4 regions of the Streptomyces thermoviolaceus genome follow, and region 2 is predicted to be linked to each of the others. Evidence: riboswitches for the same ligand, from Rfam matches in the RefSeq annotation. Region 2 holds a riboswitch; each other region holds the start of a gene.
The links. Region 2 has a riboswitch for cobalamin ahead of OG899_RS12915 (HoxN/HupN/NixA family nickel/cobalt transporter). Riboswitches for the same ligand answer to the same signal wherever they lie in the genome.
Positions count from the first base shown of each region.

Region 1: linked by a shared signal. The riboswitch ahead of OG899_RS04005 ((2Fe-2S) ferredoxin domain-containing protein) and the one ahead of OG899_RS12915 (HoxN/HupN/NixA family nickel/cobalt transporter) in region 2 are both predicted to bind cobalamin.
Region 3: linked by a shared signal. The riboswitch ahead of OG899_RS08190 (ribonucleoside-diphosphate reductase subunit alpha) and the one ahead of OG899_RS12915 (HoxN/HupN/NixA family nickel/cobalt transporter) in region 2 are both predicted to bind cobalamin.
Region 4: linked by a shared signal. The riboswitch ahead of OG899_RS20935 (cobalamin biosynthesis protein) and the one ahead of OG899_RS12915 (HoxN/HupN/NixA family nickel/cobalt transporter) in region 2 are both predicted to bind cobalamin.

Region 1 covers NZ_CP109280.1:897,466-905,192, reverse strand. The annotation lists gene OG899_RS04020 (ABC transporter permease subunit) at 1-327, opposite strand, end outside; gene OG899_RS04015 (ABC transporter substrate-binding protein) at 333-1,841, opposite strand; gene OG899_RS04010 (GNAT family N-acetyltransferase) at 1,930-2,466, opposite strand; cobalamin riboswitch at 2,632-2,759, shown strand; gene OG899_RS04005 ((2Fe-2S) ferredoxin domain-containing protein) at 2,896-3,237, shown strand; gene OG899_RS04000 (ABC transporter substrate-binding protein) at 3,329-4,318, shown strand; gene OG899_RS03995 (iron ABC transporter permease) at 4,450-5,484, shown strand; gene OG899_RS03990 (ABC transporter ATP-binding protein) at 5,481-6,311, shown strand; gene OG899_RS03985 ((2Fe-2S)-binding protein) at 6,308-6,997, shown strand; gene OG899_RS03980 (hypothetical protein) at 7,050-7,487, opposite strand; partial or broken gene OG899_RS03975 (MerR family transcriptional regulator) at 7,534-7,701, shown strand.
Region 2 covers NZ_CP109280.1:2,952,381-2,960,107, forward strand. The annotation lists gene OG899_RS12890 (serine hydrolase) at 1-210, opposite strand, end outside; gene OG899_RS12895 (putative immunity protein) at 501-1,106, shown strand; partial or broken gene OG899_RS12900 (NAD(P)-dependent oxidoreductase) at 1,269-2,168, opposite strand; gene OG899_RS12905 (glycoside hydrolase family 13 protein) at 2,282-3,970, opposite strand; gene OG899_RS12910 (metalloregulator ArsR/SmtB family transcription factor) at 4,208-4,567, opposite strand; cobalamin riboswitch at 4,661-4,848, shown strand; gene OG899_RS12915 (HoxN/HupN/NixA family nickel/cobalt transporter) at 4,878-6,005, shown strand; gene OG899_RS12920 (hypothetical protein) at 6,183-6,956, shown strand; gene OG899_RS12925 (ribosomal protein L7/L12) at 6,979-7,260, opposite strand; gene OG899_RS12930 (helix-turn-helix transcriptional regulator) at 7,308-7,727, opposite strand, start outside.
Region 3 covers NZ_CP109280.1:1,892,718-1,900,444, reverse strand. The annotation lists gene OG899_RS08200 (helix-turn-helix domain-containing protein) at 1-594, opposite strand, end outside; gene OG899_RS08195 (ribonucleotide-diphosphate reductase subunit beta) at 872-1,828, opposite strand; gene OG899_RS08190 (ribonucleoside-diphosphate reductase subunit alpha) at 1,897-4,260, opposite strand; cobalamin riboswitch at 4,394-4,558, opposite strand; gene OG899_RS08185 (GNAT family N-acetyltransferase) at 4,613-5,116, opposite strand; gene OG899_RS08180 (TetR-like C-terminal domain-containing protein) at 5,239-5,571, opposite strand; gene mctP (monocarboxylate uptake permease MctP) at 5,784-7,394, opposite strand; gene OG899_RS08170 (DUF3311 domain-containing protein) at 7,391-7,672, opposite strand.
Region 4 covers NZ_CP109280.1:4,803,169-4,810,895, forward strand. The annotation lists gene cobN (cobaltochelatase subunit CobN) at 1-2,051, opposite strand, end outside; gene OG899_RS20930 (cobyric acid synthase) at 2,048-3,559, opposite strand; gene OG899_RS20935 (cobalamin biosynthesis protein) at 3,556-4,554, opposite strand; cobalamin riboswitch at 4,656-4,789, opposite strand; gene OG899_RS20940 (hypothetical protein) at 4,969-5,190, opposite strand; gene OG899_RS20945 (inorganic phosphate transporter) at 5,243-6,583, opposite strand; gene OG899_RS20950 (class II aldolase/adducin family protein) at 6,736-7,431, shown strand; gene OG899_RS20955 (S9 family peptidase) at 7,557-7,727, shown strand, end outside.

The DNA of each region.
Region 1 (7,727 bases), 2.1 Mb from region 2:
CTGGACTGTGGCGGGCAGCACCTCGGTGTCCGACACCCAGGACCGGCCCGCGTCCCCCCGCAGCAGACCGCCCAGCCAGCGGCCGAGCAGCGCCAACGGGCCGTCACCCAGGCCGAGTTCGTCGCGGATGGCCCGCAGCGTCTCGGGAGTGGGGTCGCGCTCCGCCGAGCGGGCCTTGAGCACGGTCAGCGCCGGGTCGGTGCGCGACAGCCACGGCAGCAGGCCGATCGCGCACACCAGCCCACCCGTCAGCAGGGCCCGCCACAGCAGCGTGAGGCCGCCGCCCCGCGCGAGCGCGCGCAGGGCGGCGGAAAGGGGCCTGGCCATGGGGTTCAGCGCCGGGTCCCGGTGCCGACGAGCTGCCGCTCGTACGGGTCGAGTACGCCGCCCTCGACGGACGTACCGATACCCACGATGGCCTTCAGGTGCGCCAGGGGGACCACCGCGTCGGTGCCGAGGATCGCGGCCTCCGCCTTCATCGCGGCGTCCTGACGCTTGCCCGGGTCGGACTCGGCCTGGGCGTCGGCGACCAGCTTGTCGACCTTCTTGTCGCACAGGAACGACAGGTTGTAGCTGCCGTCGCAGGTGTAGTCGCTGGCCAGGACGGTGACCGGGTCGCCGGTGTCGAGCATCATGTTGCGGGTGGAGATGGCGGCGTCGAACTTCTTGGCCAGCAGGTCGCTTTCGAGGCGCGCGTAGGTGCGCACTTCCAGCTTCACCTTGAACCCGGCCTTCTGGAGCTGCTGTTGGAGCACCTGGGCGGTCTCGGGCAGTTCGGGCCGGTCGTCGTAGGTGGCGATGGTGATGCTCTTGCCCTTGGGGTCGGTGGCCTTGGCTCGCCCGGTCGGCTCGGACCGTTTGCCGGCCGCCCAGGTCAGCGCGGGGCCGAACAGCCCCTTGGCGGGCTCGGCGTACCCGTCGTACACGCCCTTGGCGACGGCGGAGGTGTCGATCGCCTCGCGCGCGGCGGCCCGCAGCCCCGCGTCGGTGAAGACGCCCTTTTGGGTGTTGAGGAACAGGCTGCTGTTCCGCGCGGTGTTGATCTCGTGGACGGTGTCTTTGTCCAGGGAGGCGACCTGCGCGACGGGCAGAGCCTCGGCGATGTCCACGTCCCCGGTGCGCAGGGCGTTGGCGCGGGCGGTGCCGTCCGAGACGAACTTCACGTCGATGCCGGAAGCCTGGGCGCGCCCGCCCCAGTAGTCGTCGTAGCGGTCCAAGGCGGCCGCCGTGTCCCCGGTGGTCTTGGTGAGTTCGAAGGGGCCGGTGGCAGTGCCGACCGGGTTCACCTTGCCGTCCTTGCCATACGCCTTGGGGGAGAACACCGCGAGGCTGGGGTTGGTCAGCCGCAGCGGCAGCATCGGGTCGGCCTCGCCTGCGCCGACCTTCACCTGGTCGTCGCCCACGGCCTCGGCGGTCAGCTTCACATCGGAGATCGCGGGCGGCGCCGGGTCGGCCGCGGCGGCGTGGGTGAGCGCGGCGGCGACGGCCTTCGCGGTGACCTTACTGCCGTCCTGGAACTTGGCATCCCGCAGCGTGAACACCCAGCTCTTGCCGCCCTGTTCGCTGCTCCACGACTCGGCGAGCGCGGGGACCGCGGTGCCGTTGGCGTCCAGCCGGGCCAGCCCCTCGCTCACACCCAGCCGGGACAGGATGAAGGAGTCCTGGCCGCCGTACGGTGAGTAGTTCTCCGTCGGCTGGAAGGCGAGCGCCACACGCAGGCGCCCGCCCTCACCCGAGCCGGAGGAGTCCGAGGACGAGTCGTCGTCGCTGGCGGCGAAGCAGCCGGAGAGCAAGGGGGCGAGCAGCAGGCCGGCTATCAGCCGACGGCGGGAAGATCTCATGGTCTTCGTTCTGTCTTTCCAGGGCCGGACGTTCCCGTACGGGTGTTTCGGCCTACATCGACCGGCATCTTACGAAAATGGTTTTCGTTTAAACAAGAGGGATCTCAAAGTGGACGACGCCACTGCCGCCGCCGGGCGCGTCCTCCCTCTCGTCGCAGACGACCTTGCCGAGCGTCTGCCACAGACCCATCGCGCCGGGCGAGTGCGGGTACGTGTGCAAGTACACCGACCGGTAGCCGCCGTCCGCCCGCGCGAAGTCCAGCAGCCTGTCCACCAGTTGCCGGGCCAGCCCGCGCCGCCGGTGCTCCGGGCGCGTGTACACCCGCCTGAGCTGCGCGGTCTCACCCGACGGGTACCGCTCGGCCAGCCACCGCGGGTTCGGCGGATGCGCCGGTCCCCGCCCGTCGAGCGCGGCCGTGGCGGCCACCGTCCCGTCCTGCTCGTCCACCGCGACCAGCAGGGTGTGCCGGGGTGGGACGACGTAGAACGACTGCAGATCGATGATGTCCGCGTGCCAGCGTGGCACGTAGCCGGTCCCGAAGTCGCGGTAGACGGTGTCGAGCATCACGGCCCGCGCCTCCTCGAGGTCGGCGGCCGTGGCTGTCCTGATGCGGTATTCCTGCATCTGCGAATGATATGCCATCCGGCGGGTCTTCGGTGGCCGCCGCCAGGAGTCCGGCGGCGAGGCCGGTGCCCTGTGACTCGGGCCGTGCGTAACCACCCCTGGGTTCCGCCCTGATGACGCGCGGTGTCTCAGATGCGATAATGCTCGGCGACAAGGCGACGGCGGAACGAGGAAGCCGGTGTGAATCCGGCGCGGTCCCGCCACTGTGATCGGCGAGCGGATCCCGAACAGGCCACTGCCCCAGGACGGGTGGGAAGGCCGGGACGAGCTTCGACCCGAGAGCCAGGAGACTCACGCGGTCGCCTCCTCGACGTACCCGGGGCGGATTTCCCCGGAGGAGGGTGGTTCGGCATGCCCGTGAGGCCGGCCGAGGGGGCGTACGAGACCCCGGTGGGCAGAGGTTCGGTTGGCACAGGATCAGCCGATCCGGTGCCGTGCCGGATCGTCGTGTGCCGGGACTGCTGCTGCGGCAGCCCCAAGGTGACCGGGGTGGATCACACAGTGCAAACCGCGCGCCTGCGTGAGGCCGCTCCCGTACGCGTCTCCGCCTGTCTCGACGTGTGCGACCAGGCCAACGTCATCGTCGTGCAGCCTTCCGCCGCCGGACGGGCCGCCGGGGCGCGGCCGGTCTGGCTGGGCCTGGTCAACGACCCGGCCGCGACCGAGGACATCGCCGCCTGGGTGAGCGCGGGCGGCCCCGGCATCGCTCCCCGGCCCGAGATTCTCGACCTCTACGCCTTCACCCCGCCTCGGCGCCGCGCGGCCTCCTGAGACCGGCAGCCTGCGCGCCGATCACCAGCGACACCCGTACGAGCCGTAACACCTGTACGAGCCGTAACACCCGTAGGAGAGGAACATTCCCATGACGGGCAAACGCCCACTGTCCCCCCTGCTGGCCATGGCCACAGCTCTGCTGATCTCCGGTTGCGGCACAAGCGCCCAGGACCAAGCCGGTGGTACCGAGGGCCCGGCCCCGAAGGGCTTCCCGGTCACCGTGTCCAACTGCGGGGTGAAGACGACGTTTCACCGCCCGCCGCAGCGCGCGGTGTCGCTGAACCAGCACGCGACGGAGGTGATGCTGGCGCTCGGCCTGGAGAAGTCGATGGTCGGCACCGGCTACCTCGACGACGAGATCCTCCCCGAGTACCGGGCCGCCTACGGCAAGGTCAAGGTGCTGTCGAAGGAGTACCCGTCGTACGAGACGCTGTTGGCGGCCGAGCCCGACTTCGTCTACGGCGGCTGGTCCTCCGCCTTCGACGAGAAGGAGGGCCGCTCCCGTGACGCCTTCATCAAGGCCGGTATCAACACCCGCCTCAACATCGAGGAGTGCCCGTCCGGGCCGGTGACGATGCCCTTGATGGACCGGGAGATCCGCGAGGTCGCCAAGGTCTTCGGCGTCCCGGAGCGGGCCGAGCGGCAGATCGGGCGGCTGCACGCCACCTTGGACGAGGTGGACGAGAAACTCGACGGCGTTGAGCCGGTGAAGCTGTTCGTCTACGACAGCGGCGACAAGACCGCCTTCACCGCGGGCGGCGCGGGCATCGGCAACGACATGATCGAGCGGGCCGGAGGGGTCAACCTCTTCGCCGACCTCGACAAGCCGTTCGGCGACGTGTCGTTCGAGCAGGTGGCCGAGCGGGCGCCCGAAGTCGTCGTCATCTACGACTACGGCGACCAGACCGTGGCGCAGAAGAAGGAGTTCCTGCTCGCCAACCCGGCGCTGAAGGACGTACCCGCCATCAAGAACCGCCGGTTCGCGGTGCTGCCGCTGTCCTCCACCGTCGTGGGAGTACGGGTGCCCGCGGCCGTGCAGTCGCTGGCCCGTCAGCTCCACCCGGACCGCTTCCGGTGACCGGCGTGACCGAGCCGACCGCCGCTGGCCGAGACGCCGTCGCCGGGAAGGCCGGGGCGGGCAAGGTGCCGGCACCCGCCGAGGCCGTCGGCAAGAACTCCCCCGGAGCCGGGCCCAAGCCCGCGCAGGCCGTGGTGCCCGGCCGCCGCAGGCTCCCCTACGCCCTGGTGCTGGCCGGTCTCGCCGCCCTGGTGGCGGTGGCGGCGACCTTCGGGATCGCGGCCGGTTCGGTCACGATCCCGGCCGGGGAGGTGTGGGGCATCCTGCTCCACCACCTCCACCCGGCCCTGGCCGATGCGACGTGGCCCCCGGTGCGGGAGACGATCGTCACCGACGTCCGGCTGCCCCGGGTGCTGCTGTGCGCGGTGGTGGGAGCCGGACTGTCGGTGGCGGGAATGGCGTTGCAGGCCCTGGTCCGCAACCCGCTCGCCGACCCGATGCTGCTGGGAGTGTCGTCGGGCGCGAGCGTCGGCGCCGTGCTGGTCCTGGTCCTCAACGTGACGCTGTTCGGAGCCTTCTCGCTGCCGCTGGCGGCGTTCTGCGGCGCTCTGGCGGCCCTGGTCGCGGTGTACTTCCTGGCTCGCTCCGGCGGACGGATGACCACCGTGCGGCTGGTCCTGGCGGGCGTGGCGATGGCCGAGGTGCTGTCGGCGGTGGCGAGTTTCCTCGTGGTCACTTCCAACGACCCCCACAAGACGCAGTCGGCGCTGCGCTGGATGCTCGGCGGACTGGCCGGCACCACTTGGACGGTGGTGTGGATCCCGGCCGCGGCGGTCCTGCTCGGCACGGCCGTCCTGCTTGGCGTGAGCCGTCCGCTGAACCTGCTGCTCGCCGGGGAGGAGGCCGCAGCAGCCCTCGGCCTGGACGTCCACCGCTTCCGTGCCGCACTGTTCACCCTGGTCGCGCTGATGATCGGCACGATCGTCGCGGTCAGCGGCCAGATCGGCTTCGTCGGTCTGATCCTGCCGCACGTCGTACGGCTCCTGGTCGGCGCCGACCACCGCCGAGCACTCCCGGCCGCTGCGCTGCTCGGCGCGGCCTTCCTGATCGCCGCCGACCTGGCCGCGCGCACCCTCATGAGCCCCGAGGAGATCCCCGTCGGCATCCTCACCGCCCTGGTCGGCGGCCCGTTCTTCCTCTGGCTGATGCGCAGGAGGGCACGATGACCGGACACGCGGAAGCGGCACCCGGAACCTTGGACATCGACGACGTGTCGGTGCTCGTCGACGGCAGACCGCTGGTCGACCAGGTCTCCCTGACGGTGTCCGCCGGAGAGGTCGTCGGGCTCGTCGGCCCGAACGGCGCCGGCAAGTCAACCCTCCTGCGCACCGTCTACCGGGCACTGCGCCCCACGTCGGGCCGCGTGCTGCTGGACGGGACGGACGTCTGGCGGATGCCCGGCAAGCGCCTGGCCCGGCACCTGGCGGCCGTCCTGCAGGAGCACGCCGGGGACTTCGACCTCACCGTGTACGAGGTGGTGGCCATGGGCCGCACCCCGCACAAGCGCCCCTTCGCGGGCGACGACGCCGATGACCGCGCCATCGTCACGGCCGCCCTGACGGAACTGGACGTCGCCGACCTGGCCGGCGCACCCTTCGACCGGTTGTCCGGCGGGGAGAAGCAGCGCGTCCTGATCGCCCGCGCACTCGCTCAGCGGGCCGGAACGATGGTGCTGGACGAGCCGACCAACCACCTCGACCTGCGCCACCAGCTCGACGCACTCCGTCTCGTCCGCCGCCTCGGAGTCACGGCCGTCGTCGCGTTGCACGACCTCAACCTCGCCGCGTCGTTCTGCGACCGCCTCAGCGTGATGCAGGCCGGACGTGTGGTCGCCCACGGCGCACCACGGGACGTCCTCACCCCCGCCCTGCTGGCCGACGTCTACCGCGTCGAGGCGGACGTCACCGAGCATCCCCGCACCGGCCTGCCCCAGGTGACGCTGCTCACCGGCCACGACCTGACCGGACAGCGACAGGGAGTGGCGCAGACATGACCGCACCCGCTCGCGCGCCCGCCGAGGCAGTCACCGCAGCCCTGGAGGACGTGGCGGCTCTCGGAGGATTCTTCACCCTCGCCGTGGGCGGACCGGACCAGGGCTGGCATCCGGTCACCGACACCTACGCCCGAGGCTTCACCGACCTCGCAGAGGCCGTCGCCGACCGGTACGGCACCCGCGAGACGCGCATCGGCGTCTCCATCGCGCAGCTCGGACACGCCGCACGCCTGTGGTCCCCGGTCCTCGCCTGCACGCTCTTCCACGGCATCGTCCCCGACCTGGCCCGGCTGCACCGGGCCGACGAGGGACCCGCGCTGCGGCTGCCCGCCCCCACCGGCTGGTACGCCGACCGAATCCCGCACCTCCCCAAGGTGTTGTACGAGTTGGTGGTCGAGCAGCACCTGGACGCGATGGCCGCCGGGCTCCGCGTCAAGATCTCCCCCCGCCTCCTGGACGGAAACGCCGCCTCCGCACTGGCCGGGACAGCCCAGGTGCTCCTGGCGGCACGCCCGGACTTGCGCCACCCGCTCACCGAACTCACCACCGACCTCCTGGCCACCGGATGCCTGGATGGCACCGGCCACTTCACCGCGCCCGACCTCAGCTTCCGCCGCCGCAGCTGCTACCTCTTCTACCGCACTCCGGTGGGCACGAAATGCGGAGACTGCTGCCTGGCCCGATGACTCAGCCGACGGCCGGGCACCAGAGGGAGGCGGCCGGCTAAGGCGCCGCGCCTTAGAGGCTGGTGCTGATCACGCTGTTGGCCGCCAGGCGCTGGTCTTCGAGGAGCAAAGGGGCGAAGAGTGCGTGCTTTCCGGCCTTGCCCCAGGCGTGCAGCAGCGAGGAGGCGCCCAGGAGCCCGACATACACGGCCGGGGTGAGCAGCCCCGCCATGTGTGCGAACGGGACCGCCCCCAGCAGTACGGCCCGTAGCGTGGAGTCGGTAACCAGGAGCCGTCGCGCGGACAGCCGGCGCATCCACCTGCCCAGAACCAGGGCGCCCAGCGCGCCGGGCAGGACATAGGCGGCGACAGCGATGCCCGCCAGCGCGCCTTGGCCGCCGTCCGGGACCAGTTCGAGCGCAAGCCACGCCACCGCGACGACGGTCATGCCGTCGCCCAGGTCGGACAACGCGAAGACCGGCATCAGCCGCCGAAAGGTGCGGTCGGCCAACAGTGAACGGTAGGGGCCGGGCAGCAGGCGTCACGGTGCGGCGGCACTGCGCTATTGGGAGGAGCACGGTCTGCTGCCCGGCGCGCGTCGCGGAGGCGGGCGTCGGGTATGGCCCGCGACCACCATCCGCCGGGTCGCCCTGATAAAGATGGCGCAGCGGGCGGGCTTCACCCTCGCCGAGATCACGCAACTGCTGGCCGAAGACACCACGCCATCCGCAACCCGTCAGTGGCGGGACAT
Region 2 (7,727 bases):
GTCACGCACGGAGGAGTAGATGCCGTACATCCCCGCCTCGTGCACGGTGCGCAGGGAGCGGGCGAGCGCGGCCCGGTCCAGTCCGGTGCCGTCGGAGGCGGCGGACGCCGCCGGTGCGGCGGGCGTGCCCGCGGCCGAGGCCACGGGTACGGCAGCGGTCAACAGCAGCGTGGTGGCGGCGACGGTCCCGGCGATCCGGAGCTTGCGCACGCGATTCCCCCTCCTGGCGTCCGAGCTGATCGCCGCCATCCTGCACGATCGGCATCGGCGGCACATCGTCCGAGAGAAGCAACTGCCGGCCGCAGAAAAGCACTTGAGACCGATGTTGCCGTGATCTTTTCTGTGCTGCGGCTGAGAACTGCGTCGCCCGCTGAACTCTGCGACGCAGTAGGGCTTCTCACATGGCTGACCATCAACTCCGGCAGGGCATGACGCGTCTGTCGAACGCCAGTGATGAGCGAACACCCCCCAGGTCCGCACGCATGCCCGAGGATGGCCGCATGGCGGAAGCCCACGACACCGAGATCGCGCTGAGCCCGCAGGACCTCCGTGAGGTGACGGCGTTCGCCGCGGCGTGTGCGGACGGGGTGCTCGCTCTGTTCGAGGCGGACCGGCCGGACGACGCGCGGCCACGCGAAGCACTCGCTGCCGCCTGGGAGTTCGCGCGGGGCGGGAAGCGGGGGAAAGCCTTGCGCGACACGGCGTGGGCGGCTTCGCAGGCTGCCGGGAGTGCGGGCACCGAGGCCGCGCGCGAGGCGGCTCGGGCGGCGATGTCGGCGGCCGGTGCCGCGTATCTGCATCCGCTGGCCAAGGCCACCCAGGTCAAGCACATCCTCGGTTCCGGTGCCCACGCGGCGCGCGCGGCCGAACTCGCGGCGGGCGGCGACCCGGACGTCGGTGCCGAGCACATCGACCGGGCGGTGCGCCGTGCGACACCGGCCGTGGTCGACGTGCTCCGGCGCTATCCGGCGGCACCGCCCGGCGGTGGGCGAACGGGCGAGCTGCTGCGCATGCTCGACGCCGGCCTGCGCGCGCTTCCCCTCGCCGCCGACGTCCGGAGCCCTGACCCGGCCCGTCCGGCACCCCCGGGCACCCCACCGGCGTAGGCACCGGCTGCCCGGCCCTCGGGCACGGGACCGGACCCCGGAGACACGACCGGAACCCGGGCACGGGACCGGACCCCGGAGACACGACCGGACCCCGGGCACGGGACCGGACCCCGGAGACACGACCGGACCCCGGACACGAGGCCGGTCCCGCTCGGTGGCTCAGTCCTCCCCGCCCTCGAAGCTGGCGAAGTACGCCGCGGCCATGTCCTCGTCGGCGTGGCCCGCGGCGGCGGCGCGGGCGAAGCGTTCGGCGCCGGCGGCGGCCACGTCGAGGCGGACACCGTGCAGTTCGCCTGCCCGCACGATGAGCCGGGCGTCCTTCTCGGCGGTGGTGACGGTGAAACTCGGGGGCGTGAGGCGCCCGTTGAGCAGCGCGTCGGCCTTCGCGTGCAGGTAGCCCATGTCCAGGGGGCCGCCGGCGATGAGGTCGAGGAAGTTCTGCGGGTCCGCACCGAGGCCCTTGGCCAGGGCCAGGGCCTCGCCGGTGGCGGTGGTGACCGCGATGACCCAGCTGTTGGCGACCAGCTTCAACCGGGTCGCGGCGCCGGTCGAGCCGTCCTCGCCGGTCCACAGGGTGCGGGTGCCGACGGCGTCGAACACCGGGGTCACCGTGGCGCGGCCCGCGGCGGGCCCGGCGGCCAGCACGGTGAGCTGTCCGGCCTCGGCGGGCTGCCGGGTGCCGAGCACCGGGGCATCGTAGAAGAGCAGGCCGTGGGTGCGGGCCAGGTCCGCCAGCCCGGGGACCGACTCCAGGCCGACCGTGGTCGACTGCACCCAGGCGGCGCCCTCGCGGGCCGCGCCGGCCGCCTCGCGCATCACCCGCAGCACCGTATCGCCGTCGAACAGCATGGTGAGCACCACATCGGCGTCCCGGACCGCCTCGGCCGGGCTGTCGGCGATCTGCACGCCGTCGGCGGTCAGCGCCTCGGCCTTGTCCCGGGAGCGGTTCCAGGCCCGGACGGTGTGCCCGGCCCGGGCGAGGTTGCGGGCCATGGCGCCGCCCATGATGCCGGTGCCCAGGACGCCCACGGTGCGGGTGGTGGTGTCGGTCATGTGGCTCTTCTCCTGCGGTCGTGCGGATCACCTGACCGCGAGTATCCGCCACCCGCCCCGCCCGGCTCGGCAGCGGCCACCGGTCCGTGTGCCTCGGGACGGCACAGCCGGTACAGGGGTCACGCGAGCCAGACCGTGGTGTCCGGTTCCAGGGTGCGTCCGGTCAGCGGGGCACTGCTGAGCAGCACCTCCCCGGGCGGCAGGGCGACGGGCCGGCCGGAGAGGTTGGCGACGCACCGCCAGCCCGGGGACCGGGTGAAGGCGAGCACGCCCTCCGGGGTGTCCTCCGCCCAGGTCAGCTCCTCGCCGGCGAGGAGCTTGCGCCGCAGCCGCAGGGCCGAGCGGTACAGCTCCAGCGTCGAGCCCTCCACTCCGTCCTGCGCCTGCACGGAGTACGCGGCGAAGCGGGCCGGCTGCGGCAGCCAGGCACCGCCCGGCCCGAAGCCGTACGACGGCCCGGTCGTCGTCCACGGCAGCGGCACCCGGCAGCCGTCGCGGCCTTTGCGGGCGTGTCCGGTCTGCTCCCAGACGGGGTCCTGCAACACCTCGGCGGGCAGGTCGGCGACCTCGGGCAGGCCGAGCTCCTCGCCCTGGTAGAGGTAGGCCGAGCCGGGCAGTGCCAGCATCAGCAGGGTCGCGGCGCGGGCCCGGCGCAGCCCGGCCCGCTCGTCCACGGCCGGGGTGCGGCCCCCGGACAGCAGCCAGGCGTCCGGGTCGGTGTCCGGCGGCAGCATCAGCCGGGAGGCGTGCCGGACGACGTCGTGGTTGGACAGCACCCAGGTGGCCGAGGCTCCGGCGGCCTGCGCCACCTGCAGGGAGTCGGTGATGACCCGCCGCAGCCGCTCGGCGTCCCACGGGGCTTCCAGGTACTCGAAGTTGAAGGCCTGGCCCAGTTCGTCGGGGCGGGCGTACAGGGCGCGGCGGGGGCCGGGCACCCATGCCTCGGCGACGGCGGTGCGCGGCGGGGAGTACGCGTCGAAGATCTTGCGCCAGTCGCGGTAGATCTCGTGGACGTCGTCGCGGTCCCAGTGGGGGTGGCTGCCGGGCGGGAGGTGGGCGAGGGCGGCCTCGCCGGTGGCGCCGAGGTCGCCGATGTCCCGGAGCGGCTCGTCGAGGTCCTTGACCAGGCCGTGGGCGACGTCGATGCGGAAGCCGTCGACGCCGCGGTCGGCCCAGAAGCGCAGCGTGGTGCGGAAGTCGGCGCGGACCTCCTCGTTGCGCCAGTCGAAGTCCGGCTGTTCGGGCGCGAACAGGTGCAGGTACCACTGTCCGTCGGGCACCCGCTGCCAGGCGCTGCCGCCGAAGACGGACTGCCAGTCGGTGGGCGGCTGATCGCCTCTCGGGCCGCGTCCGTCGCGGAAGACGTACCGGGCGCGGGCCGCCGAGCCCGGTCCGGCGCGCAGTGCCTCCTGGAACCAAGGGTGCTGGTGGGAGCTGTGGTTGGGGACGATGTCGACGATCACCTTCAGGCCGAGCCGGTGGGCCTCGGCGACCATCGCGTCGAAGTCGTCGAGGGTGCCCAGGCGCGGGTCGACGTCCCGGTGGTCGATGACGTCGTAACCGCCGTCGGCGAGTTCGCTGGGGTAGAACGGGCTGAGCCAGACCGCGTCCGCACCGAGCGCGGCGACGTGGGTCAGCCGTTCGGTGATGCCTCGGATGTCGCCGAGTCCGTCCCCGTCGGCGTCGGCGAAGCTGCGCGGATAGATCTGGTAGACGACGGACTGCCGCCACCAGTCGGGGTTCTTGGCGGACAGGTCCGGGTGGTCGGCGGCGGGGCGGGAGCGGTGCGCGGGGGTGCGGTCGGTCACGCGGTCTCCTCGTGGTGCGCGGTGCGGCGACACAGGGAACTGTGTCCCGGTCCCGTGGACGACGAACACCGCCGACAGGGGGCGAAAGGGGTGTTCGGGGCTTGCGTCCTCCCGGCGCCGGGCGCGTGCGGCGCCTGGCGCACACCGGCCGAGGCCGGCCGCCTGGCGCACGCCCGCCGAGGCCGGCCGCCTGGCGCACGCCCGCCCAGGCCGGCCGCCTGCGGCGCCCCGCGCACGTCAGCCGGCGTCCGCCGCGCAGTGCTCCAGCAGACGGCGTATGTCCTCGTCCACCACCCGGTAGCGCGCCACGCGCCCCTCTTGGTGCCGTTCCACGACCCCGGCGGCCCGCAGCAGCCGCAGCGCCTGGGAGACGGCGGGGTCGTTCATGCCGGTGGTGATGGCCAGGTCGGAGACGGCCGGCGGTCCGGTGCGGTGCAGGGCGAGCGGCAGCGCGAGCCGGTTGGCGTCGGCGAGCAGAGAGAACCGGCCGGCCCAGGTGCGGACGCGGTCCGCGTCGCCGATGGCGGCGACCGCCTCGCACACCCGGTGACCGTCGATGCCGCGACGGTTCGCCCGGTCGAGCGGTACGAGATGCACGGCGCCCATCCGGTCAGGACCGCTGCTCCCCTACCGCGTGTGATCTTGGATACCTGCGTGGTGGTGCGGCTGTGCAGGCGCACTCCGGTGCCCCTATGGTAAGCGGGCCGTGGTGTGCGGGAAGCCGGTGCGAGACCGGCGCGGCCCTCGCCACTGTGATCGGGAAGTTCCCGGCCCTCGTCCCTCGCGGGACAGCCACTGGCCGCTCAGGCGGCCGGGAAGGCGGGCCGGGCACGCGGCACCCGGAAGCCAGGAGACCGGCCACGGCAGCTCACGGAAGATCCACGAGGTGCTGGAGCGTGATGACCGGATGACCCTGCCCGACCCTGCCCGTACGACGCCCGACACCCGGGCCGGCACGAGCCCCGGCGCCTTGTGCTGGCGGCGGGAGGACACCCTGAGGACGGCGGGGCTGATGGGGGTGATCGCCGCCCTGCACGTCGTCGCCTTCGGTGTGCTGTTCCTGCTCGTCGTCCCGCAGCACCACCAGGTCGGCACCAAGGCCTTCGGCATCGGCCTCGGGATCACCGCCTACACCCTCGGCGTGCGGCACGCGTTCGACGCCGACCACATCGCCGCCATCGACAACACCACCCGCAAGCTGATGGCCGACGGCAGGCGCCCGGTGTCGGCGGGTTTCTGGTTCGCGCTGGGGCACTCCAGCGTGGTGGTGCTCATGGCCGCGCTGGTCGCGGGCGGCACCCGGCTGGCGGGCACCCTGATGAACGACGAGTCGCGCACCCACCAGGCGCTCGGCGTGGTGGGCACCACCGTCTCGGGGACGTTCCTGTATCTCATCGCCGCACTCAACCTGGTGGCGCTGGTGGGCATCGTGAGGGTGTTCCGGGCGATGCGCGCCGGCACCTGGGACGAGCGGGCCCTGGAGGCGCACCTGGACTCGCGCGGCCTGATGAACCGGGTCCTCGGCCGGCTGACGAAGTCCGTCTCCCGCCCCGGCCAGATGTATCCGCTGGGTTTCCTGTTCGGCCTGGGCTTCGACACCGCCACCGAGGTCACCCTGATGGTGATGGCGGGCTCGGGCGCGGCGTCCGGCCTGCCCTGGTACGCGATCCTGTGCCTGCCGCTGCTGTTCGCGGCCGGGATGAGCCTGTTCGACACGCTCGACGGGATGTTCATGAACGTCGCCTACCAGTGGGCGTTCTCCCACCCCGTCCGCAAGGTGTACTACAACCTGACCATCACCGGTCTGTCGATCGCGGTCGCGTTCCTCATCGGCACCATCGAGCTGGTCGGGGTGCTGCACGACAAGCTCGCCCTCGGCGACCGCGTCACCGGCTGGATCGCCGGCCTCGACCTCGACCACGTCGGCTATGTCGTCGTCGGCCTGTTCGTGGCGGTGTGGGCGGTGGCGCTGACGTACTGGAAGGTGGCCAAGGTGGAGCAGCGCTGGGCGGCCCGTCCGGCGGACACCCGCTGAACCGGCCGCCACGGTCACCCGCCCGGCCCGCACCCGGGCGGGTTCCGCCCGGCCGCCGACCCGGCGGGCGGGTGATGCGGCGGCGGGACACCGGCGCGCTCACGGCACCGCGGCGCCCGGGCTGCGGATGCTCGAAGGGACAGCTCGACCGTCCCTGCTGCTGGGAGGCACCCGCCCATGCACCGTCCCGCCGCCCGTGCCCTGTCCGTCGCCGCGCTGTGCGCGGTCCTCCTGGCGTCCGTGACCGCGTGCTCGTCCGGCGCGCAGGGTCGCACCGCCGACGCGTCCGCCTCTGTCGCCCGGGCCACGCCGGCCGTCCCCGCCTCGCCGGCGCCGAAGGCGCTCACCGCGGTGCAGGCGGAGGCGGCCCTGCTCACCGAGGACGACATGGGGGAGCCGTGGCAGCCGACGCGGGGCGCCGCGACCTGGCACGACGGGGTGCTCAAGGCCAAGGCCGACACCCCGGCCTGCCAACGGCTGCTGGACGCCCTCTACGCGGACGAGCCCCTCGGCAGCCCCCAGGGCACGCAGGCGGTCGCCGCCTTCGACGACGTGGACGGGGCGGCGCAGCTGCGCCACCGGGTGCTCTCCCCGCGTCCTGCGGACGTGGACCGCTCCCTGACCTGGATGCGCAGCATGGCGGACGACTGCGCCCGCTTCACCGCGACGACGACCCGGCACGGGGAGCAGAGCGTGCAGGTCCGCGAGGTGGCGCTGCCGGAGGTCGGGGACGCCCGGCAGGGCCTGCGGATCGTGTTCACCGGTCCGGACGCCTACGACGACCCGCCCACGCTGACCCTGGACGTGGCCGCGGTCCGCGTCGGCACCGACGCGTTCACCCTCAGCACCGGCGCCGAGGGCACGCTCGTGCCGCGCATCGTCACGCGGGCCGTCGAGCAGGCGGCGGCCCGGCTGGAGAACGTGCACGACGGCTCCCACGCACGGGCGTGAGAACCGTCGCCGGACCGAGGACTCAGGCGACCATGCGGTCCACGGCGTCCTTGGCCTCCTTCAGGCCCGCGCCGGTCACCTCCCGGTAGACCTTGATCGCCTCGATCTGCCGTCCGGTCCGGGCCAGTTCGTGCACCTGCTGCAGTCGCGGATCGTCGTCCTGCAGCCCCAAGTGGGCCATGATCTGGTCCAGTTTGTGCTCCAAGCGCGCCACGCGTCTCTCCGAGCGGGAGAACTGCATGCCGATGGAGGCGAACTGGACGACGAGTACGGTGACGATCAGCGCCACGGCGGTGGTGTCCATGACACCGAGCGTAGTGTCCGACGTCACTGCGAAGGCTCAACGGAAGCTCAGAACTGCGTTGACGCCCACGGAGGTTGGGCCGGCGCAGGACCCAGGGTGGTGGTGCCCGGCGCGGTGCGGTGGCCCAGTCCGGTGCGGTAGGCGTCCAGGGCCGCCTCCACCCGACCGGTGCGGCGCAGCAGATCGCCCAGCAGACGGCACAGGTCCGCCAGGTCGCCGGCGGCGCCGGCCCGCTCCAGCAGGCTCAGCGCGCGGACGTAGTGCTCCTCCGCCGCCTCCGTGTCGTCGGCGTCCTCGGCGATGATGCCGAGCAGCCGGTGCGCCGCGGCGGCGTGCACCGCGCCGCGCTCGGAGGACAGCTCGCCGAGGACCTGGTGCAGCAGCTCGGCAGCCTGCCCGGACTTGCCGCGCCGGTGCAGCACATCGGCCAGCTCGACCACGACCTGGCTGGAGTACAACGACGCCCG
Region 3 (7,727 bases), 1.1 Mb from region 2:
CCCGCCCTCCCGGTGCGGCGGCACCACCATGCGCCGGGCGATCTTGTTGGCGACCTGCGGCCCCTGCTCCTTGCGCACGATGTGCAGGCAGGCGTCGATGCCGGCGGCCGTCCCGGCGGAGGTGATCACCGGGTCCTCGTCGATGTAGAGCACGTCCGGTTCCACCTTCGCGCGCGGGTACCGGCGGGCCAGCTCGGCGGCGTGGTGCCAGTGCACCGCGCAGCGACGGCCGTCCAGCAGTCCGGCGGCACCGAGCACGAAGACGCCCGAGCACACGCTCAGCACCCGCGTCCCGCGCTCGACGGCCCGACGCAGCGCCTCGAGCAGTTCCGGCGGGTACGTCCGCCGGGTGAACTCCTCCCCGGCCGGCACCGCGATCAGATCGGCCGTCTCCAGCCGGTCCAGCCCGTACGGGGTGGCCATGCTCAGGCCCCCGGCATGGGTGCCCAGTGAGGGACCCTCGGCGGAGACCACCGCGAAGTCGTACACCGGCAGTCCGTCGTCGCTCCGGTCGACGCCGAACACCTCGCAGACCACGCCCAGTTCGAAGGGGCGCACCCCGTCCAGCACCACGGCCGCCACGTTCCGCAACACTCCGTCAGTGTGGCGCACGATGGCAGGAATTTGAAGGTGTGAGGCAGTCCTGCCACTGACGGTCAGGTGCGTCCGGCGCGACAGTGTTGTCCATGAACGCAGACCGCATCCAAGGACTGATCGGACTGTCGGCCGTGTGGGGACTCCCGGTCCTGATGATCCTCCCGGCGGCGATCGGCGCCGTACGGGAGTGGCGCATCGACCGGCAGATCCGGTGCGCACAGCGCAAGCACGCGGACCAGGAGTCCCGGACGGCGCCCACGCGCCCGCGGCGGGATCAGAAGTCCTCGTCCAGGGCGACCGAGCCCTCCACCGCCACCTGGTACGCCGACACCCGTCGTTCGAAGAAGTTGGTCAGCTCCTGAACCCCCTGCAGCTCCATGAAGGAGAAGGGGTTCTCGGAGCCGTACACCGGGGCGAAGCCGAGCCGTGTCAGACGCTGGTCGGCGACGCACTCCAGGTACTGCCGCATGGAGTCGGTGTTCATCCCCGCCAGGCCGTCGCCGCACAGGTCGCGCGCGAACTGCAGCTCGGCCTCGACGGCCTCCCGGAGCATCGCCGTCACCTGCCGGCCCAGCTCCTCGTCGAACAGGTCCGGCTCCTGCGCGCGGACGGTGTCCACCACGTCGAAGGCGAACGACATGTGCATCGTCTCGTCACGGAACACCCAGTTGGTGCCGGTGGCCAGACCGTGCAGCAGGCCCCGGCTGCGGAACCAGTACACGTAGGCGAAGGCCCCGTAGAAGAACAGCCCCTCGATGCAGGCGGCGAAGCAGATCAGGTTCAGCAGGAACCGCCGGCGGTCGTCCTTGGTGCGCAGCCGGTCGAGCTCCTGCACCGAGTCGATCCACCGGAAGCAGAACTCGGCCTTCTGACGGATGGACGGGATGTTCTCCACGGCCGCGAAGGCCGCCGCCCGGTCGTCCGGGTCGGGCAGATACGTGTCCAGCAGCGTCAGATAGAACTGGACGTGCACCGCCTCCTCGAACAGCTGCCTGCTCAGATACAGACGCGCCTCGGGCGAGTTGATGTGCTTGTACAGGGTGAGCACCAGGTTGTTCGCCACGATCGAGTCGCCGGTGGCGAAGAAGGCGACGAGCCGGCCGATGAGGTGCCGCTCGCCCGGGGAGAGCTCGGCCAGGTCGGGGACGTCGCCCTGCAGATCCACCTCCTCCACGGTCCAGGTGTTCTTGATGGCGTCCCGGTAGCGCTCGTAGAACCGCGGATAGCGCATGGGGCGCAGGGTCAGCTCGAAGCCCGGGTCGAGGAGGTTCTGGGGTCGGGCGGGGGTCGGGTGCGTCGTCACTGGCAGGCCTCGCAGATCTCGGGGTTCTCCAGGGAGCAGGCGACCGCCTGAGCGGTCGGTGCGGCCGGTGCGGGAACGGTGTCGGGGTGCTCCGCCCGGGCCGCGGGGGCGATCCGGGTCGCCGGACGGGAGCGGAGGTAGTACGTCGTCTTCAGGCCCGCCTTCCAGGCGTAGGCGTACATCGAGGAGAGCTTGCCGATGGTCGGCGTCTCCATGAACAGGTTCAGCGACTGGCCCTGGTCCAGGAACGGGGTGCGGGCGGCGGCCATGTCGATCAGGGCGCGCTGCGGCAGCTCCCACGCCGTGCGGTACAGCCGCCGTACGTCCTCCGGAAGCCAGGTCAGGCCCTGCACCGAGCCATTGGCCTCGCGCAGCGCCCGGCGGGTGTGCGCGTCCCACCGGCCCAGCTTCTTCAGATCCTCCACCAGGTAGGAGTTGACCTGGAGGAACTCGCCCGACAGCGTCTCGCGCTTGAACAGGTTGGACACCTGCGGCTCGATGCACTCGTAGACGCCGGCGATGGAGGCGATGGTGGCGGTCGGCGCGACGGCCAGCAGCAGGGCGTTGCGCAGGCCCACGGCGGCGATCCGCTCGCGCAGCGCCGCCCAGCGCTCGGGCCAGGCGAGAGTCACGTCGTAGTGGTCGGGGTGCAGCACGCCCCGGGCGGTGCGGGTGTGCTCCCAGGCGGGCAGCGGGCCGTTGCGCTCGGCCAGATCGGCGGACGTCTCGTAGGCGGCGAGCATGATCCGCTCGGCGATCTTCGTGGACAGCGCCCTGGCCTCGGGGGAGTCGAAGGGAAGCCGCAGCCGGAAGAAGACGTCCTGCAGACCCATCACGCCCAGGCCGACCGGCCGCCACCGCGCGTTGGACCGGGCCGCCTGCTCGGTCGGGTAGTAGTTGATGTCGACCACCCGGTCGAGGAACGTCACGGCGGTGCGCACGGTGGCGTCCAGCCTCTCCCAGTCGATGCCGCCGCCGGTCACGAACGCGCCGAGGTTGACCGAGCCCAGGTTGCACACCGCGGTCTCGGTGTCGTCGGTGACCTCCAGGATCTCCGTGCACAGGTTGGAGGAGTGGATCACACGGCCCGGCTCGGCGGTCTGGTTGGCGGTGCGGTTGGCGGTGTCCTTGAAGGCCATCCAGCCGTTGCCGGTCTGCGCGAGCGTGCGCATCATGCGGCCGTACAGCTCCCGGGCGGGCAGAGTTCTCCGCGCCAGGCCCTTGGCCTCCGCCGCCCGGTAGGCCCGGTCGAACTCCTCGCCCCACAGGTCGGTCAGCTCGGGCACGTCGGAGGGGCAGAACAGCGACCACGGCCCGTCGGCGTCCACCCGGCGCATGAACTCGTCGGGGATCCAGTGCGCGAGGTTGAGGTTGTGGGTGCGGCGCGCGTCCTCGCCGGTGTTGTCGCGCAGCTCCAGGAACTCCTCGATGTCCGCGTGCCAGGTCTCCAGGTACACCGCGGCCGCGCCCTTGCGCCGCCCGCCCTGGTTCACCGCCGCCACCGAGGAGTCCAGCGTCTTCAGGAACGGCACGATGCCGTTGGAGTGCCCGTTGGTGCCGCGGATCAGCGAACCGCGGGCGCGCACCCGGGAGTAGGCGATGCCGATGCCGCCGGCGTGCTTCGACAGACGGGCGACCTGGTGATAGCGCTCGTAGAGGGAGTCCAGCTCGTCCTTGGGGGAGTCCAGCAGGTAGCAGGACGACATCTGGGGGTGCCGCGTACCGGAGTTGAACAGCGTGGGGGAGGACGGCAGATACTCCAGCCGGCTCATCAGTCCGTACAGCGCGGCGACCTCGTCCACGGCGCGGTCGCCGTCGTCCGCGGCGAGACCGGCGGCGACGCGCAGCAGGAAGTGCTGCGGCAGCTCGATCACCTTCCGGGTGTGCGGGTGCCGCAGCAGATAGCGGCTGTGCAAGGTGCGCAGCCCGAAGTAGCCGAAGCGGTCGTCGGCGGCCGGGTCCACCGTCGCGTCCAGGCGGGCGGCGTGCCGCCGTACGAACGCGGCGGTCCGGTCGGCGATCAGCCCCTCGCGGTGGCCGACGGCCACGGACTCGCTGAAGGACGTGACATCCTGCGAGGCCGCCTCGGCCCGCAGGGAGAGCAGCAGCAGCCGGGCGGCCAGCCGCGAGTGGGCGGGGTCCTCGGCGATCAGCCCGGCCGCCGCCTCGGTCGCCAGTTCCCGCAGCTCCGCCTCGTCGGCGTGGGCGGAACGGCCGCGCAGCGCGGCGGCGGCGACCCGTCCGGGGTCGGTGCCGGGAAGGTCGGCGGTCAGCTCGGTCAGGGTGCGCAGCAGTGCGGCACCGGGACCGTCCAGGTCGAGGCCCGCGGCTGACGCCGGATCGGCGGGCGCGATGGTCACGTGGTGCTCTCCCTCGCTCGGCTCGGGGCCTCGTCGAGGGCAGGGGGCAGTCACGGACGCGCGACGGCGCCGCGTCCACCGGCCCAATCCGCGAGGCCCGGACGTCGGGCGCCCGGACCGGACGGCCGGGCGCACTGTCGGCAGGTCCTCGGACTGACGCTCGTCCACCGGCACGCGGGCAGCCGGAATCGGCGCCCAGCGGGCACGGGGGAACGCGTACACCGTTGCGGGACAGTTCCGGATTCGCACCGGATTCCCCTGCGGCGACAGCGAGCATGAGCATACATGTTGTGCCGACCCGAGGAGCCACCCCCAGATGTTGTGTTCGGCGCCGGATGGTCGGTGACGCGGGTCAGAGCGTCAGCGCGTAGGCGAGCAGCACGGTGTCGTCCGCGTCCGGCAGGGGGTTCCAGTCGCGTTCCGGTACCCGGACGAACCCCAGGCGCTCGTAGATGCGATGAGCGGCGTGCATGGTGCGCTGGGTGGACAGCACCAGACGGAGGCAGCCGGCGGCCCGGGCCCGCTCCACGCACGCCCGCACCAGGGCCTCGCCGGCGCCCCGGCGGCGTGCCGCGGGGGCGACCGCGAGCATCCGCATCTCCGCCTCCCCGGGCCCGGCGATCTCGGCCAGGGGACCGCCCGGCGCCACGAAGGTGACGCCGCCGAGCACCGTCCCGTCCGCCACGGCCACCAGCACCTCCGCGGCGGCCGCCCGCTTGCCCACGTCTCTCAGCTCGTCCAGATACGCGTCGCTGTCACTGAAGTCCAGCAGTCCGTCGCGCAGAAAGGCCTGCGCGGTGATCTCTCCGAGAGTGCCGTACTCGCCGGGCTCGGCCGGCCTGATCACGACGTCCATGCGCCCGAGTGTGCCGGGAGGGTGTGACAACGGGCCGTCCCGCTGTTCTGATGCGGCGTCAAAAAATCTCGGGTAATCGGCAATGTGACGCCGTTCGGCTCGTTGTTCCTCGGTGACCCGGCTCATCCGGCCGGGCCGCGCAGCAGCCGCCACACGGCGCGTGCCATGTCCTCGGCCGGCGCCCGCTCCTGGTCGTCGCGGAGCCAGTGGGTGATGACGCCGATGAAGGCGCCCGCGAGGTAGTGCGCGTTCACGTCCATCAGTGGCGCGGCGGCGCGCGATTCGGCGCCCGAGGCGGGCAGTTGCTCGGCGACCGCTTCAGCGAGCCGCTCACGCAACCGGTCGACGACACGCGCCGTGCCGCCCGGACCGAACATCGTGCGGTACAGCACGGCGTTCGCCTCCACGCGCCGGAACAGCTCGACGAGTTCGTCGGGCACCTGTCCGGCGGGCACGAGGCGGCGCCATGCACGTCCGCATCGCCGCCGCACTGAACCCGAAGCCGGAGTACCTCGATGCGGCCCGGCGCCTCACCGCCGCGTCACCCGCCCGGGCCATGGCCGGTGTGACGGGCCGTGTCGCCGGCACGGCGGCCCCTCGGCCGCGCCGCACACGGTGACGGGCCGCCGGTTCCTCCCGGCGGCCCGTCACTGTGCGGATGTGTTCGTCAGTGGGCGGAACCCGCCGTGGCGGGCGGCAGTTCCACCTGGACGTCCGGGTCGCCGGCGTCCTTGGTGTAGTCCTCCGGCCGGGTCTCGTCGACGCCGTCGGGCGCCTTGAACGCCCGCAGGACGACGGTGAGGACCACCGTGACCAGGACGTTCAGCACGAAGGCCGTCATGCCGATGTAGCCGGTCTCGCCGAGGCCGGGGATCTCGGCGGAGGAGCCGCCGAAGTGCTTCTGCGTCGGCGAGGCCACCCCGTAGGCGGCGACGGTGCCGTAGACCATGCCGACCGCCCAGCCGGCCAGCAGCGCCCAGCGGTGGAACCAGCGCGTGAACAGGCCGCCGACCAGGGCCGGGAACGTCTGCAGGATCCAGATGCCGCCCAGCAGCTGGAAGTTGATGGCGACCGTCTTGTCCATGGTCAGGACGAAGACCAGGGCGCCCACCTTCACCAGCAGGGACACCAGCTTGGAGACGCGGGTCTCCTGCTCCGCCGTGGCGTCCGGCTTGAGGAAGTCCTTGTAGATGTTGCGGGTGAACAGGTTCGCGGCCGCGATCGACATGATGGCCGCGGGCACCAGCGCGCCGATGCCGATGGCCGCGAAGGCCACGCCCGTGAACCAGTCCGGGAACATGTTCTCGAACAGCTGCGGGATGGCCAGCTGGCCGTTGCCCACGGTGATCCCGTCCGCGATCGCCATGAAGCCCAGCAGTGCCAGCAGGCCCAGCATCAGCGAGTACAGCGGCAGGATCGTGGTGTTGCGGCGGATCACCTCACGGCTGCGCGAGGACAGCGTCGCGGTGATCGAGTGCGGGTACATGAACAGCGCGAGCGCGCTGCCCAGGGCCAGCGTGGCGTACGTCCACCGGGCCCCCTCCGGCGGCGCGATGGAACCCGCCCCCGTTGTGGTGAACTTCTCGCTCGCCTTGGCGAAGATGTCGTCGAACCCGCCCAGTTTGATCGGGATGTAGATGATCGCGACCGCGATGACGATGTAGATGAGCGCGTCCTTCACGAACGCGATCAGCGCCGGGGCGCGCAGACCGGACGAGTAGGTGTAGGCGGCCAGCACACCGAAGGCGATGAGCAGCGGCAGGTCCTTGATGAACCAGTTGGTGTTCTCGCCGCCGCCGACGCCCATCACGTCCAGCACCGCCTGGATGCCGACGAGCTGGAGCGCGATGTACGGCATGGTGGCGAGGATGCCGGTGAGCGCCACCGCCAGCGACAGGCCCTTGGAACCGAACCGGCCGCGCACGAAGTCGGAGGTGGTGACGTAGCCGTGCCGGTGGGAGACCGACCACAGACGCGGCAGGAAGGTGAAGATCAGCGGGTAGACCAGGATCGTGTACGGCACCGCGAAGAACCCGGCCGCGCCCGTCGCGTAGATCGCCGCGGGCACCGCGACGAAGGTGTACGCCGTGTACAGGTCGCCGCCGAGCAGGAACCAGGTGATCCAGGTGCCGAACGACCGTCCTCCCAGGCCCCACTCGTCCAGGCTGTGCTCGTTCTCCGCCTTGCGCCACCGGGCGGCGAGGAAGCCCATGACGGTGACGAGCACGAAGAAGAAGATGAAGACGCCGAGTGCGATGCCGTTGACGCCGTCTCTCATCGCGCCGCACCGCCCTTCTCCGCCGCGCCGGCCTCGTGGGACGCGCGAGCGCGCTGGTCACGCTGCCAGAGCCGGTAGGCGATCATGGTCAGTGCCGTGGAGATCAGCACCCACACCATCTGGTACCAGTAGAAGAACGGGATGCCGATGAACGTGGGGTCGGTCTTGGCGTAGGACCCGACCCAGAGCATCGCCACGAACGGCGCGACGAGACAGAGGCCGATGACCACCCGCACGGGGGTCACCACCCCTCGGCGGACTTCTGGGGCATCTGACATGTGTGGCTCCGTCCCCTCGCTGAGCAGCGTGATCTTGCGATCACCTGGGTAATGC
Region 4 (7,727 bases), 1.9 Mb from region 2:
AGGGCGTTCGCGCGACCGCCCCACACCTGCGAGGCGCGCAGCACGGCGAGGACGAGGTTGACACGGGGCGCGCCGACCGGGCCACCGCCGAGGACGTGCAGGCCGTCGCGGATCTGCACGTCCTTGATCTCGCACAGATAGCCGTCGATGTGCAGGACGAACTCATCGAACTCGTCGTCGTCCGGCTGTGCGTCGACGTGCAGGTCGTGGTGGAGTTCGGCGGCCTTCACCAGCGTCCAGATCCGGGCGCGCACGGCCGGGGCCTTCGCCGGGTCCAGGTCGCTGACCAGCGCGTACTCGTCCAGCAGCTGTTCGAGTTCGGCGAGGAGGCCGTAGGTGTCGGCGCGGGCCATCGGCGGCACCAGGTGATCGACGACCGTGGCGTGGCCACGCCGCTTGGCCTGGGTGCCCTCGCCGGGGTCGTTCACGATGAAGGGGTAGACGAGGGGCAGGTCGCCGAGCACGGCATCCGGGGCGCAGCCGCGGGACATGCCCAGCCCCTTGCCGGGCAGCCACTCCATGGTGCCGTGCTTGCCCATGTGGACGATCGCGTCGGCCCCGAAGCTGTGCTCCAGCCAGCGGTAGGCGGCCAGGTAGTGGTGGGAGGGCGGCATGTCCGGGTCGTGGTAGATGGCGACGGGGTTCTCGCCGAAGCCGCGCGGCGGCTGGATCATCACCACGACGTTCCCGAACCGCAGCGAGGCGAGCACGATGTCGTCGCCGTCGACGTACAGCGAGCCCGGCGGTTCGCCCCACGCCTCGGTCATCGCCTCCCGCAGCTCCGGGTCGAGCTGCTCGAACCAGGCGCGGTAGTCGGCCAGCGGCACCCGGGCCGGTGCGGTGCGCAGCTGTTCCTCCGTCAGCCACTCCACGTCGTGGCCGCCGGCCTGGATGAGCCGGTGGATCAGCTCGTCGCCCGTGGAGGGGTGGTCGGTCAGGGTGTAGCCCGCGTCGCGCAGCGCGTCCAGCACCCGGACCGCCGAGGCGGGGGTGTCGAGGCCGACGGCGTTGCCGACCCGGGAGTGCTTGGTCGGGTAGGCGGTGAAGATCAGCGCGATCTTCTTCTCCGCGTTGGGTGTGTGCCGCAGCCGGGCGTGGCGGACGGCGATCCCGGCGACCCGGGCGGCCCGTTCGGGGTCGGCGACGTACACGGGGACGCCGTCGGGGCCCTCCTCCTTGAAGGAGAACGGCACGGTGATCAGGCGTCCGTCGAACTCGGGGATGGCGACCTGCATCGCCGCGTCCATGGGGGACAGTGCCGCGTCGGACTCCTCCCACGCGGCGCGCGGGGTGGTCAGGCACAGGCCCTGCAGGACCGGCACGTCCAGCTCGGCCAGTGCTCCGACGTCCCAGGACTCCTCGTCGCCGCCGGCGGAGGCCTGCGAGGCGTGGGTGCCGCCGGCCGCGAGCACGGTGGTGACCAGGGCGTCGGCGCGGCCGAGGAGGTCGTACAGCCCGGCTTCCGCGCCGCGCAGCGAACCGCAGTACACGGGCAGCGCGTTGGCGCCCCGCTCCTCGATCGCGTCGCACAGGGTGTCGACGAAGGCGGTGTTGCCGCTGAGTTCGTGGGCGCGGTAGAAGAGCACGCCGACCGTCGGGCGGTCGTCGCGGATCTCGTAGGAGCCGTGCACGCCGTACGCCGGCATGGGTCGGGGCCGTTCGAAGCCCTCGCCGGTGAGCAGCACGGTGTCCGACAGGAACCGGGCGAGTTCGGCGAGGTTGGCGGGGCCGCCCTCGACGAGGTACGTCAGCGCTTCGGCGACGACTCCCGCGGGCACGCTGGACTCGGCCATCAGTTCGGCGTCCGGGACCGTCTCGCCGCCGAGCAGGACGGTCGGGATGCCGGACGCCGTGAGCGCGGCCAGCCCGTCCTCCCAGGCGCGTCTGCCGCCGAGCAGCCGGACGACGGCGATGTCCGCCCCGTCCAGCAGGGCCGGCAGGTCCTCGACGACGTCCACGCGGGTGGGGTTGGCGATGCGGTAGCCGGCGCCGGAGGCCCGGGCCGCCAGCAGGTCGGTGTCGGCGGTCGACAACAGCAGCACTGTGCTCATGCGGGAACTCCCGGGGGGAGGAAGGGCAGTCCTTGCGGCGCGCCGGACTCGAGGAGCCGCCACAGCGCGTCGGTGTCCGCGTGCTGTTCGATCAGATCGCCGAGCCGGTCGAGCTGCTGCTCGCGCAGCGCGGCGAACGAGGTGTCCGGTGCCGGCACGAAACGGCGGCCCGCGGCGGATGCCACCTCGCGCAGAAAGGCCCGCCGGAAGCCGTCCGACTCCAGCGCCCCGTGCCAGTGCGTGCCCCAGGTGACGCCGAGGCGGCAGCCGTCCAGGAAGGGTTCGTCGCCGCCGTGGACGTCGGCGATCCCGTGGTGGATCTCGTATCCCTCGACGACTTCGCCGAGGGCCTGACCGGTGGGCCGGGCCAGGGTCTTCTCACGGGCGAACCGCACCCGCACGGGCAGCAGGCCGAGCCCGGCCACGTGCCCGGCGCGGCTCTCCACCTCGTCCTCGATGTGCTCGCCGAGCAGCTGGAAACCGCCGCAGATGCCGAGGATCGGCCGGGACTGCGCGGCGCGGCGTGCCAGTGCGTCGGCGAGTCCGCGCTCGCGCAGCCACTGAAGGGCGCGGACCGTGCCCCGGGTGCCCGGGACGACGACGAGGTCGGCGTCGGCCAGTTCCTCGGGCCGGTCCACGAACCGCACCACGACGCCGGGTTCGGCGGCCAGCGCGTCGACGTCGGTGAAGTTGGACATCAGCGGCACCGCGCACACGGCCACCCGCAGCACGTCCTCGCCGACCGGGGGCTCGACCGCCGACTCGCGGACCGCGCCGCGCAGCGACACCGCCATGCCGTCCTCCTCGTCGATGCCGAGGCCGTGCCGGTACGGCAGCACACCGAAGGTGCGCCGGCCGGTGAGGCCGTGCAGCATCTCGAGGCCCGGCTGCAGCAGGGACACGTCGCCGCGGAACTTGTTGACGAGGAATCCGGCCACCAGCCGCTGGTCCTCGGGCGCGAGCAGGGCGACGGTGCCGTAGAACGACGCGAACACCCCGCCGCGGTCGATGTCGCCGACGACCAGCACCGGCAGCCGCGCGGCGCGGGCGAGGCCCATGTTGACGATGTCGGTGCGGCGCAGATTGATCTCCGCCGGGCTGCCCGCCCCCTCGCAGATCACCATGTCGTGGGTGCGGCGCAGTTCGGCGAGGCAGTCCAGCACGGTGCCGAGCAGCCGCTCCTGACGCCCGCCGTGGTAGCCGCGGGCACTCAGCTCGCCCATCGCCTTGCCCAGCACCACGACCTGGCTGCTTCGCTCGCCGCCCGGCTTGAGCAGCACCGGGTTCATCAGCGCGGTCGGCTCGATGCGGCACGCCTGGGCCTGCATGGCCTGGGCGCGGCCGATCTCGGCGCCCTCACGGGTGACGAAGGAGTTGAGGGACATGTTCTGCGCCTTGAACGGCGCCACCTTCACGCCCCGGCGCACCAGCCACCGGCAGATCCCGGCGGTCACCACGCTCTTGCCGGCGTCGGATGTGGTGCCGGCCACGAGCAGGCCTCCGCTCATGCCGCACCGCCCGTCACCCGCCGGCCCTTCGCCCGGCGGACGGCGCGCAGGGCAGCCCGCCCCCGGCGGCCGCACAGCAGCTTCACGCCGGTGCAGGTGGCGAGCGCCAGCCAGCTCACGCGCCGTGAGAGCCGTACGGCACGGTCGATGTCCGCCACCTGCACGGCGCGTCCGGCGGAGTTGAGCACCGGCCGGTGCTCCACGCGCCCGGCGTACGACAGGGTGCCGCCCAGCCGCACCCCGAGCGCTCCGGCGAACGCGGCCTCGACCGGACCGGCGTTGGGGCTCGGATGCTGGGCGGCATCGGCCCGCCAGGCCCGTACGGCACCCCGCGGATCGCCGCCGGTGAGGACGGCGAGGGCGGCGGTCAGCCGGGCCCCCGGCCACCCGGCCAGATCGTCGAGGCGGGCCGAGGCCCAGCCGTAGCGGCGGTAGCGGGGCGAGCGATGACCGACCATCGCGTCCAGGGTGTTGACGGCCCGGAAGCCGGCGAACCCCGGCACGCCCGCGACCGCGCCCCACACCAGGGCGCCGACGACCGCGTCGGAGGTGTTCTCGGCCACCGACTCCACCACGGCCCGGGCGATGCCGTCGGCGTCCAGGGCGTGCGGGTCGCGTCCGCACAGATGCGGCAGCCGCGCCCGCGCGGCATCCACCTCGCCCGCCTCCAAGGCGCGGGCTATGACCCGGGCTTCGCGGGCGAGGGAGGTTCCGCCGACCACCGTCCAGGTGGCGGCACCGGTCAGCAGGACGGAGGCGACGGGGGAGCGGCGCACGGCGCGTGCGGCGAGAGCCGACAGCGCCACGGCGCCACCGGCGCACACCGCTGTGTGCAGCGCACCCCAGCCGCGGTGGTCCTTCCACAGCACACGTTCGACGGCGCCGGCGGCCCGCCCGAACACGGCGACGGGATGCCCACGGCGCGGATCGCCGAGGAGCAGGTCACCGAGGAGGCCGGCGGTGGCGCCGTACGCGTAGACGCGAGCGGCACCCATGGGGTCAGCCGATCGCGGGAACTTTACGGGAGACGTCGTCGATGAGCCTGAATCGGCAGCCGCGCATGGGATGTGTCCTCACTCAGGGTGTCCACGCCCTGGTTCGACGAAAACCGGCGGTGAGAGTTCCTGGCTCCCGGGAAGGTCTCCCGGTCACAGTGGCGGGACCGCGCCGGATTCGCACCGGGCTTCCTCTCGTGCCGCCGTAACTGGCCACTGAAGTCCACCACGCTCCACGAACACCCGTCAACTCCGCCCTGACCTGCGACGGCCCGGTGTGCTGAGGCCCACACACCGGCGCCGGGGGGACAGGGGGGTGCGACGGCCGCCGGGGCGTGTGCGCGGCGGGAGAACGACGAAACTCCCCGGGGCACGGGTGGCCCCGGTCAGTCGCCGGAGGCGGTACGGGCCGCGTCAGCCCACGATGAGCCAGATCCCGTAGGCCACGGCCGCCGCGCACAGTGCGAAGCACAGGTACGCCCCGGTCGTGGCGGCGACGGCGCGCTCGCCGCGGGTCGCGGCGGCCTCGCGCCGGGACAGCCCGGCGATGCCGAGGGTGAACAGGGTCACCAGGGCGACGGTGACCACGAGGCTGACGCCGAACACGGAGCCGAGTGCTGCCCAGTCGATCTTCATGCCGTAGCTGCTTTCCTGTGACCGGCGCGGTGAGCCGGTGCCCTGCGGTGGGTCAGACGGCCGCGGCCGGCGGGGTCGCCGCGGACGCGGGGGCGGGAGCGGGGGAGACCGGCTCGGCGGCCGGGGACGCGGGCGCGGGAGCCGTGGGCTGGGCCGGGACGGTCGCCGTCGGCGCGTCGGCGGGCGTCGGCGCCGAGGCGGTGTCCTCGGCGGCCGGGGCGGGCTGGCCGGCGGCCGGCGGGGCCACGGCGGCCAGGGCCTGGGTCACCACACCGGCCGGCTCCTCGGCCGTCGCCGCGGGCCCGGTGACATTGGTGTGGTCGACGACCTGGCGGCGGGAGACGAGCCAGATCGCGGCGCTCGCGGCCACCAGGAACACCGCGACGAGCGCGGTGCCCCAGTCGCCGAGATCGGTCACGGCCTCGGCGCCCGCGCCGACCAGGGCCGCCGCCGGCAGGGTGAGCACCCAGGCCACCGTCATGCGGCCGGCCGTGGACCAGCGGACCACGCCGCCCTTGCGGCCCAGGCCGGCGCCCATCACCGCGCCGGAGACCACATGCGTGGTGGACAGCGAGAAGCCCAGGTGGGAGGAGGCGAGGATGGCGGTGGCCGCGCTGGTCTGGGCGGCGAAGCCCTGCTGCGGCTGCAGGTCGGTCAGGCCGGTGCCCATGGTGCGGATGATGCGCCAGCCGCCGATGTAGGTGCCGAGTGCGATCGCCAGGCCGGCCGAGAGGATCACCCAGGTGGGAGGGTTGGAGCCGGGGGCCAGGGCACCGCCGGTGACCAGGGCCAGGGTGATGACGCCCATCGTCTTCTGCGCGTCGTTGGTGCCGTGGGCCAGGGAGACCAGACCCGCGGAGGCGATCTGTCCGGCGCGGTGGCCCTTCTCGGCCGCCTTGCCGTCCTTCCCGCCGATCGTGTACGACAGCCGGGTCGCGACCGCAGCGGCGACTCCCGCGACGACCGGGGCGGCCACCGCCGGAAGCACGACCTTGGTGATCAGTGCGCCGCCGTGCACCGCGTCGGGGCCGGCCGAGGCGAGGGTGGCGCCGACCAGACCGCCCATCAGGGCGTGCGAGGAGCTGGAGGGGAGCCCGACCAGCCAGGTCAGCAGGTTCCAGAGGATGGCGCCGACCAGTGCGGCGAAAATGACCTCGGGACGAATGCCGGACTCGTCGACGAGACCCTTGGAGATCGTGTTGGCGACCTCGACCGAGAGGAAAGCGCCCACGAGGTTGAGCACGGCGGACATGGTCACCGCGACCTTGGGCTTGAGCGCGCCGGTGGAGATGGTGGTGGCCATCGCGTTGGCGGTGTCGTGGAAACCGTTCGTGAAATCGAACGCGAGAGCGGTTACTACCACCATCGCGAGGATCAGCGAGAAGCCTTCCATTTACCCAGGCAATCGTTCGAGCGTCATTGGCCGGTTGAAGGTAGGTAACGAGGGTGAACAGAAGATGAACTGTGACGGTCGAGGTGGTGTCCGGTTCCGTCGCCACGCATTCCGTTTGTGTCCGTTTGCCGAGCGACCGACAGGGCCGCACCATGAATGACCGGCCGCGGGACGAGCACCGGACGGCGCGGTCGCGGAAGGCGACCGACGAGGAGGCGGACGCCTGGCGGGACCTGGTGGCCACGGCCCGGCGCACCGCGGCGGACGGCCTGGTCGTCGGCACCTCGGGCAACGTGTCGGTGCGGGTGGGCGACACCGTGCTGGTCACGCCGTCCGGCGTACCCTACGACCGGCTCACGCCCGACGACGTCACCGGGGTGGACCTGGACGGACGGCAGATGCTCGGGACACTGGTGCCCACCAGCGAGCTGCCCCTGCACCTGGCGGTCTACCGCACCACCGGCGCCGGTGCCGTCGTCCACACCCACGCCGTGCACGCCACGGCCGTCTCCACGCTGGTGCCCGAGCTGCCCCTGATCCACTACATGGCCGCCGCGCTCGGCGGCCCGGTGCGCGTCGCCCCGTACGCCCCCTACGGCACCGAGGAACTGGCCGGGAACATGCTGCGCGCCCTGGCCGGCCGCACCGGGTGCCTGCTGCAGAACCACGGCACCGTCACCTGCGGCGCCACCCTCGACCAGGCCCTCGACCGCACCGCCCAGCTGGAGTGGATGTGCCGGGTGTGGCTGACCGCCTCGTCCGTGCCCGGGCTGACCCCCAGCCTGCTCACGCCCGGGCAGCTCGCCGAGGTCCAGGAACGGATGCGCGACTACGGCCGGCGGCACTGACGGAGCACGACGCGGCCGGGAAGGCGGCCGGGAACGCGGGCCGCCGCCCCGCACCGCGCGGGAGCATGTCACCCCGACCGCTTTCCCCGCTGGCCGGTGCGGCGGTCCGCCCGGACACTGGTTGCGTGCGGACAGTCACAGCGACGGCCACGGCCGTCACCGCGGTTGTGGCGGCCGGCGCGGCAGGCATCGCCGCCGGGCGGCTCGCCAGCGACGCGGCGCTCAAGGCGCCCGCGGGCCGGCCCCTGCCCACCGAACCCCGGCTCACCGTGCACGGCACGGCCGCCGGGCAGATC